Regions from separate parts of the Mixta intestinalis genome, predicted to be linked through region 2. Evidence: predicted binding sites of a transcription regulator. Region 2 holds the regulator's gene; each other region holds the start of a gene.
What was found. The regulator Fur, encoded in region 2, represses iron uptake genes when iron is present. The targets are predictions, from matches to a motif close to ATAATAATGAGAACNACTATCAA.
Positions count from the first base shown of each region.

Region 1: the regulator Fur is predicted to act here: its motif matches at 1,258-1,280, upstream of fhuA (ferrichrome porin FhuA).
Region 3: the regulator Fur is predicted to act here: its motif matches at 521-543, upstream of fhuE (ferric-rhodotorulic acid/ferric-coprogen receptor FhuE).
Region 4: the regulator Fur is predicted to act here: its motif matches at 1,008-1,030, upstream of fes (enterochelin esterase).

Region 1 covers NZ_CP028271.1:134,865-137,070, reverse strand. The annotation lists gene fhuA (ferrichrome porin FhuA) at 1-1,217, opposite strand, end outside; gene C7M51_RS00555 (methyl-accepting chemotaxis protein) at 1,460-2,206, opposite strand, start outside.
Region 2 covers NZ_CP028271.1:592,282-594,487, reverse strand. The annotation lists gene ybfE (LexA regulated protein) at 1-98, shown strand, start outside; gene fldA (flavodoxin FldA) at 240-770, shown strand; gene fur (ferric iron uptake transcriptional regulator) at 1,129-1,572, shown strand; gene C7M51_RS02735 (beta-N-acetylhexosaminidase) at 1,674-2,206, opposite strand, start outside.
Region 3 covers NZ_CP028271.1:2,665,193-2,667,398, reverse strand. The annotation lists gene C7M51_RS12295 (YehS family protein) at 1-238, shown strand, start outside; gene fhuE (ferric-rhodotorulic acid/ferric-coprogen receptor FhuE) at 708-2,206, shown strand, end outside.
Region 4 covers NZ_CP028271.1:2,202,597-2,204,802, reverse strand. The annotation lists gene C7M51_RS10320 (TonB-dependent siderophore receptor) at 1-845, opposite strand, end outside; gene fes (enterochelin esterase) at 1,111-2,206, shown strand, end outside.

The sequences.
Region 1 (2,206 bases), 460 kb from region 2:
TTACGGGTGCGTTGATAATCGACGCCGGTCAGCAGCGTATGGCCCACGTCGCCGGTGCTGAATGTCGCCTGAGCCTGGGTATCAACGGCAAAGGTAGTCAGGTGCTCTTTAGAAAACGCCGCGCCGCGATTGATCTCATTCGTTGCCGGGTTGAAGCTGCTACCGTAGAGGCTGCGATAGTCGGTATGCAGATCGGCATAACGCAGATTCTGACGCATCGTCCAGGTATCGTTAAAAGCGTGTTCGAAGTTGTAGCCCACCATTTTGGTATTGCGCGAAATCTTGTTGCTGTTTTCGCCTTCGTCAAAATTGGTTGGCAGCTTATGTTCTTTACCGTTGGCATCCACAATCGGCACCACCGTACCCTGACGAGGCAACCAGCCGTAATAACCGGTTTCCGGCTCGTTCTGGAACAGCGTAATCAGGTCAAAGCGGGTGTTACTGTCCGGACGCCAGCTAAAGGAAGGCGCAATAGCGTAGCGCTTCTCTTTATTCATCTCCTGCTGCGCGTCCTGGCTGCGCGCCAGACCGGTAAGGCGATAGCTGTATACGCCGTCATCATCAAGCGCATCGGAAAAATCAAAACCGGTTGCGAACAGGTTATCGCTTCCCATTCTGAACTGTACTTCGCGCAGCGGCTCGGTAACGGGACGCTTGCTGACCATTGAGACTACGCCGCCCGGGTTACTTTTACCGTACAGCACGGATACCGGTCCGCGCAGAAGCTCGGCACGTTCCAGGAAATAAGGATCGATGGCAAACTCAGAGTAGTTATCGCCCTGTAGTTTTAGCCCATCAAGATACTGGTTGGTATTAGTTTCGCTGAAACCACGAATTGAGAGCGCGTCGATCACGTCAGAGCTGCCGCGGTTATTGGTCAGCACGCCTGGCGTGTAGTTGAATGCGCCCTTCACTGAAGTAACGCTGTGCATCTCCATCTCTTGCTGCGTCACTACCGATACCGACTGCGGGTTCTTCTCAATCGGGGTATCAGTCTTGGTGCCGGTCGCGCTGTGCTTCGCAGCGATAGTCGGGGCCGGCCCCCATGCGCTCTCCTGCGGCGCGCTGGCTGAAGCATCCACCACGATGGTTTCTTCCGCTGCAAATGCGGTGCCGCTACCCGCCAGGGTCAAGGCTACCAGCACTGCCAGCGGGCGTTTTAACATGCCCGCCGAAGCAGATGCTGCAAGAATATTTTTACGCGCGTTAGTCATCATCTTTTCTCTAGTAAAAGGGGAACTATTAAACGAAATGTAAACGAGAATTATTCTTATGCTTATTATTGTGGTGGATAATATGCGAAACAGCGGAGCAACTGCAAGCGGTAATGGCGGCCTGCGGCCTGTCTGGGCGGGCGTTAAAGCACATTAACGACGCTAAGCGCTGCATCAAAAAGGGTGCCGCTAAGCGGGCACCCGTTCAGAAAAGAAGTAAAGGAAGGTGAGGTGATAACGCCGCGTCAGGCTCCGGTTGCGGCGTTTTCATGAGTACGGAAAACCGCAACCGATTCACGCAGCGCCCTCGCCTGTTCCGCCATGGAAGCGGAGGCGGCGGCAGACTGATCTACCAGCGTCGCGTTCTGTTGCGTGGTAGTATCCATCTGGCTAACGGCAATATTGATTTGCGAGATGCCCGCGCTCTGCTCTTTGGATGAATCGGAAATCTCTTTAACCAACTGCGTCGTTTTCTCGATAGCCGTTACGCTCTGATGCACTTTCTCCCTGGCATCCTGCACCATGCTGATGCCCTGCATTGAATGACCAACGGATTTTTCAATCAGCTGCTTGATCTCTCTGGCTGCCGTGGCCGAACGCTGCGCCAGCGCGCGCACTTCGCCTGCAACTACCGCGAAGCCTTTACCATGTTCACCGGCGCGCGCCGCTTCAACGGCGGCATTCAGCGCCAGGATATTTGTCTGGAAAGAAATGCCGTCAATAACCCCGATAATTTCCTGAATTTGACCTGAGCTGCTATTGATTTGCTCCATCGACTGAAGTACCGATTCCATCGCTTCACCGCCGCACAGTGCCGCCTGAGTCGCCGCCTGGGCAATTTCCGCCGCATGGCGCGTGTTATCGGCATTTTGACTAATAATCGATGCCAGCTGTTCCATACTGGCAGCGGTTTCCGCCAGCGAGGCGGCCTGCTGTTCAGTTCGGGCGGAGAGATCCTGGTTGCCGTCGGCTATCTCTTCTGAAGATGAAGC
Region 2 (2,206 bases):
AGGCTGTCGAAGCGCTCAATGCAATGGCCGCTGAACGTGGCGTAAGCCGCAGCGAGCTGATTGAAGAGATGATTCTTGCCCAGTTGAAGGCGCTCTGACTGGCTGAAAGAAGCGCACAATGAGACACAAATGCAGCGGCTTTACGAGTTCCGCCTCCAGACGGTCTCTGCTATTATTGCCGTAATCTGCATTCCACGGGCAGTTACCAATTCTATAAGTTTCAAGAGGTTATTAAACTCATGGCAATCGTAGGCATTTTCTTTGGCAGCGATACCGGCAATACAGAAAACATTGCGAAAATGATCCAGAAACAGCTCGGTAGCGACGTTGCTGCAGTGCATGATATTGCCAAGAGCAGTAAAGAAGACCTGGAGGCTTTTGATATTCTGCTGCTGGGCATCCCTACCTGGTATTATGGCGAAGCGCAGTGCGACTGGGATGACTTCTTCCCGACGCTGGAAGAGATCGACTTTAACGGCAAGCTGGTAGCGCTGTTTGGCTGCGGCGACCAGGAAGATTACGCTGAATATTTCTGTGATGCCATGGGCACCATCCGCGATATTATCGAGCCGAACGGCGCGGTAATCGTTGGTCACTGGCCAACCGAAGGCTATCACTTCGAAGCCTCTAAAGGTCTCGCCGACGATACGCATTTCCTTGGACTGGCAATTGACGAAGATCGTCAGCCTGAATTAACCAACGAACGCGTTGATAAGTGGGTGAAGCAGATTTACGAAGAGCTGCATCTGCAGGAAATTCTGGAAGCCTGATTCCGCGCTGATTGTGTACCACATCACATTGCGTAACAGGTTTTTCCTATAGAAATGATAGGTACGGGTTTGAAAATTTTATCAAACAGTCGGTAGAATACCCGTATCGGTCATACGCTTTCCTGCCGTTGTGCTGTAAAGCGGCAGGATGAAGCGAAATGTAAACGCAGCATCAGATGAGCATGAACAACGCCGGACGTAGCTCTTATTTTACTTCCACTTGCGGCTTCACGCCTCCCCGTACGGTTTTCATTTCGAAGCATCAGTTCTATAATGAGACGCATTAGCTTTAGCGTCGACCGATGTTCATGGCTGTTCAGCCACATTGTGACTAGCAAAGTAACAGGACAATATCCGCATGACTGACAATAACACCGCATTAAAGAAGGCCGGCCTGAAGGTTACGCTTCCACGACTAAAAATCCTGGAAGTGCTTCAGGAACCTGAGAGCCATCACGTCAGTGCGGAAGATTTGTACAAGCGCCTGATTGATATGGGCGAAGAAATTGGGCTGGCAACGGTATATCGCGTACTGAACCAGTTTGATGATGCTGGCATCGTTACACGCCATAACTTTGAAGGCGGTAAATCCGTTTTCGAACTGACCCAGCAGCATCATCACGATCACCTGATTTGCCTTGACTGCGGCCGGGTGATTGAATTTAGTGATGAATCGATCGAAGCTCGCCAGCGTGAAATCGCCACGCGTTACGGCATCAAGCTGACCAACCACAGTCTCTATCTGTACGGTCACTGCGCGACGGGTGACTGCCGCGAAGATGAAACATTACACGACAAATAAAAAATTGTGCTATGCAGTAATGGAAACCGGTGCCTGAGCACCGGTTTTTTTATGGCTTTGTGACGCCGGGCAAGCGTAAAAGCCTGCCCCAACGTTTTCAATCAGAGCGCTTCGCTGCGGCTGTAGCGCTCTCCATCCGGGCTGACGCTGCGTACCATAACGCTACTGCCTTCAGCAACCGTAGGCTTCATCCGCTCGTCATAGCGCAGCCAGCCTTTACCGCCATCCAGCGAGTATTCGATAGCCAGACCCGGCAGCGCAAGGTTCGCCTCCAGCTTGCCGTTGCGAATTTGCGCGCCCGGCACCGGCAGGCGGTAAGCGATACCGACTTTATCCAGCTTCGCCAGCTCACGTTGCCCCAGAATATTGGCGAAACGCTGCCAGTCGCGGTTTAACGCCTGACGATCGACAAACTGCGTGACGCCACCCTGATATTCACGCCCCGGCTGATAATCCTGCTCCCAGGAGGCACGATGCCAGGCGCGCTCCGCTACGGTAAACAGGCGCGGGAAGATCATATATTCCATCTGGTCGTCGGTACGTACGGTTTCACTCCACAGCTGCGCCGACAGCCCCCAGGCTCCGGGCCAGGGTTTATCAGAGCGTGCCGTAAAGGTTTTGCCATCACGATCGA
Region 3 (2,206 bases), 2.1 Mb from region 2:
GCCGCTAAAAGTAGAGCGTCGGCTTAATAACAATATCATTCTTAAGAAGCTGCGCGTTGCTTTCGCACTAAAAACGGATGATATTCTGACTATCCTGACTGCCCAGCAGTTCCGTATTTCAATGTCGGAAATTACCGCCATGATGCGTGCGCCGGATCATAAAAACTATCGCGAATGTGGCGATCAGTTCCTGCGCTATTTCCTGCGCGGCTTAACCAGCCGCCTGCGCCCGGCTTAATAAGGCTGACTCGTGCCGGGGCAGGGAAGGGTTTCCGGCACCGCCTGTTATAACCCAGGCCTGATATTTCGGTGACGTAAAATCCGTAGAGCAGGCTTTTTTCGCCTGCTGTGCATACAGAGACCGCTATTTAAATGATGTGCTGCTATCTGCTTGCTATTCGTTTTTAATTAATCATTTTTTTACAAACTAACCTCCTGTTTTACGTGCCAGCCCGCATAACTCCCTTGCCACGTTAGTTTTTCTTACCGTCAGTAATAGCCATTTACAGTGTGAATATAAATGATTAAAGTTCTCATTCGCAATCTTGGGGCGGAGCTCATCCTCGTAGCCGGGTTGCGATCAGGGAAGGGTTTACACGTCGGCAGTGGCTGTTGACGCAGGGAATACCGCATTCGTATCGCTTGCCAGCCTGACGGCGGCGAGGGTAGGGATAGCAAAAAATAAAAAAATTTCGCGAAGGTAAAACATGCTCGCACTTTTAACAAACAACAGGGAAAGACGCGTCCGTGCGTCTGTATCAGTAAAAAATGCGGCGCTGATCCTGACGCCTCTGGCTACGCTGGTGGCCGCCGCACTTTATCTTCCCGGCGCTGCGGCAGCACAGAAAGAGGAGATGCTGGTCGTTGAGGCTTCAGATGACAGCACCAATGAGACCCAGCAAAGCGACTACAGCGTGCCGGTCACCCAGGCGGGCACCAAAATGACCATGACCGTGCGTGATATTCCACAATCCGTCAGCATCATCAGCAAGCAGCGTATGCAGGATCAGCAGCTGCAAACGCTGGGCGATGTGCTGAAAAATACCACTGGCGTCAGCGAAAGCGTGGCGGATTACGATCGCAGCACCTTTTACTCACGCGGTTTCCTGATCGATAACTATATGGTGGATGATATTCCTACCGTATTCGAAGAACGCTGGAATCTGGGTGACTCCGCCGCCGATACCGCGATTTACGATCGCATTGAGGTAGTACGCGGTGCTACCGGATTGATGAGCGGAACAGGCAACCCCTCGGCAGCGGTTAATATGGTGCGCAAGCACGCCGACAGCCGCGAATTTACCGGCAACGTCTCCGCCACCTACGGCAGCTGGGATAAGCAGCGTTACGTGCTCGATCTCTCCGCGCCGCTAACCGCATCCGGTAACGTGCGCGGACGCATGATTGCAGGCTACCAGGACAATGACAGCTATATCGATCGCTACAGCGCCAACAAGAAATTTATTTACGGCGTGGTGGATACCGATCTGACCGATTCCACGACCTTATCAGTTGGCTACGACTATCAGGAAATCAATGCTGACAGCCCGCCGTGGGGCGGCCTGCCGCGCTGGTATCGCGACGGCGGTAAAACTGACTATCACCGCAGCTTCAGTACCGCGCCTGACTGGGCCTGGAGCGATAAACAGTCGAGAAAAGTGTTTGCTACCCTGAAGCAGCGTTTCGACAATGGCTGGCAGTTCACGCTGAACGGCACCCATACGGAAACCGAACTTGACAGTAAAATGCTTTATATCGATGGCTACTTTGACCGTAACACTGGACAGGGCGTAAGCGGCTACGCCGGTTATCCGGTTGTTGGTGGCACCGGCTACAACACCGGCAAGCGCAAAGTCCATGCGATCGACGCTTTCGCCAGCGGTCCTTATCAGCTGTTTGGTCGTCAGCACGAGCTGATGGCGGGCGTCAGCTACAGCCGTCAGCACAACCGCTATATGAGCGCTTTCGCCAACCTCTCGCCAGAGGATGTCGGCAACTTTAATAATTGGAACAGCAGCTTCCCGGAAACCAACTGGAACGCGCTGAGCCTGGCGCAGGAAGATACCATCCATCAGAAATCAGCCTATACCGCCACACGTATTTCGCTGGCCGATCCGCTGCATCTGATTGTCGGGGCGCGCTATACCCAGTGGAGCACCAGCACGCTGTCGCAGAACCTGGAGAAAAGCAAAGCCGCGCCTTATGC
Region 4 (2,206 bases), 1.6 Mb from region 2:
GTGACGGTGCCGATCTGGGGCAGAAAGTTGCGGTAGCCCGCTTTAGGATCGTTTTGATAGCTGGTCAGCAGGGTAAAGCTGGTTGCGCCGTTCGGCAGCCAGGTTAACGCCGGAGCAATCGCCACGCGCTCCTGTTTGTAATCCTTCACGAACTGATGTTGCGTGCTGGCAATACCGTTCAGGCGGTAGAGCAGGCTGCTGTCATCGTTCAGCACGCCGCCAAAATCGAAGGCCACCTCGCCCAGATGCTGATTGCCGCCGCGTATCTGTAGCTTATGGATGGGCAGCGCGGTGGGGCGCTTGCTGGTCATGGCGATCAATCCGCCCGGATTAACCTGGCCGTAAAGCACCGAAGCGGGGCCCTTAACCAGCTCGACGCGCTCCAGCAGCCAGGGATCTAACTGTCCCGTTGCGTTGCCCTGGCCGCTGAGACCGTAGCTCAGGCCGTCGAGAAATTTAGGCGCGTAGCGGAAACCGCGCGTCACCACCTCATCATTGCGGTTAGAGGAACCGCGATAGTTGGTGAAGGCACCGCTGGTGTAGTTAAGCGCATCGGCAACGGAGGTCACGCCCAGGGCATCCATCTGATCGCGGGTGACCACCGAGATAGTTTGCGGCGTTTTGATCAGCGGCACAGCGGTTTTGGTTCCGGCGGCACTGCTTTTTGCCACCATGCCCTGTAGCGGTGCACCGGGAGGTTCTACCGCGCCTGCGGTTACCACCAGCGTTTCTTCCGGCGTATCGGCGGCGATGGCGGGTAACGCCACGCTGAGCGAGGCAGCGAGCAGCGCTTTACCGATGCGTGGTGGGGAAGGGGGAAAGGCTCTTTCATGGTTATTTCTCATCACGACTCCCTGGATAATTGTCCATTTCGGAAAAAGAAAATTAATAAGAAGCTATTAACTATGCCTGGAGCGATGGCGGCACCTTTACAGCGGGGTGTCACGGCGGGTTTTACCAGACGCCAGAAGGCATGACTGCACAAAACGTCGATAAGCGTATTGCAAACAAAAATTGTTATCAATATCATTTTTATTTAAGTTTTAGGAAGTTTGTATCATGTCACGCTGGCGGCGTGACCTTTGGAGGAAATGAAAAAGGGAGGGGAGCATGACGATACGACCGGCCGGAACAACCGGCGACTGGCTGGCTGCCGGCGATGTTGACAGCGACGCCTGGTGGTTAAAGATTGCCACAGCAGGCACGCCGCTGGTGGAGCGGCAGCCGGATGATGAACGGCTGAAATTGATTTTTTTCTGGCGCGATCCTGGCGGAAATGAAACCACCTCCGCTTTTCAGCGCGTCTACCTGGATATTAACGGCGTGACTGACCATCACAGCTTTACGCCGAAAAGTCTTGAGCGGGTGCCCGGCACGGCTGTGTGGTGCGGTACGGTACTGGTGGAACCCGACTGGCGCGGTAGCTACAGCCTGATCCCGATTACCGGGGCGCAGCTACCGCCGCAGCCGCAAGGTGATGCGGAACAGCAGCATCAGCAGCAGCGCGAGTGGTGGTGTTCGCTGTTTCCCTGTGCCATCGCCGATCCGCTCAATCCCAATATGCCGCTTGACGGCGTCCTTTCCGCTATCCACCTGCCGCAGGCGCTCAGCCAGCAGGCCTGGCGTGACGTGGATGCTGGTTTATCCTCTCTGCCTGCGGATGACCTCGCTTTTGAGTGGCACAGCGCGCGCCTGGGTAACCGGCGACGGGTCTGGCTCTGGCAGCCAGAGGCCGGTGAGGATATGCCGCTGATTATTCTGCTCGACGGGCAAAAATGGGTAAAAACGCTCTCTCTGCTGCCGGTGCTGGAGGCGCAAACCCGGCTGGGCGGGCTGCCTGCGGCGGTGTGGCTGATGATTGATGCCGTCGATAATGATGTGCGCTCGCGTGAGCTGACCTGTAACGCCGATTTCTGGCTGGCGGTACAGGAAGAGCTGCTGCCGCTGGCGCGGCAACGCGCTGCTTTCACCGACGATCCGGCGCGCACGCTGGTCGCCGGACAGAGCTACGGCGGGCTTTCCGCGCTCTACGCCGCGCTTTTCTGGCCGCAACGCTTCGGCTGTGTGCTGACCCAGTCCGGCTCGTTCTGGTGGCCGAATATGCGTTTTATGACCCACTTCGCAGAACGGGAAAGCCATGAGCCTGGTTTCCTGACGCAGCAGGTGGCCCGACATCCCGATGCCGTGCCGCTGCGAATCTTCCAGG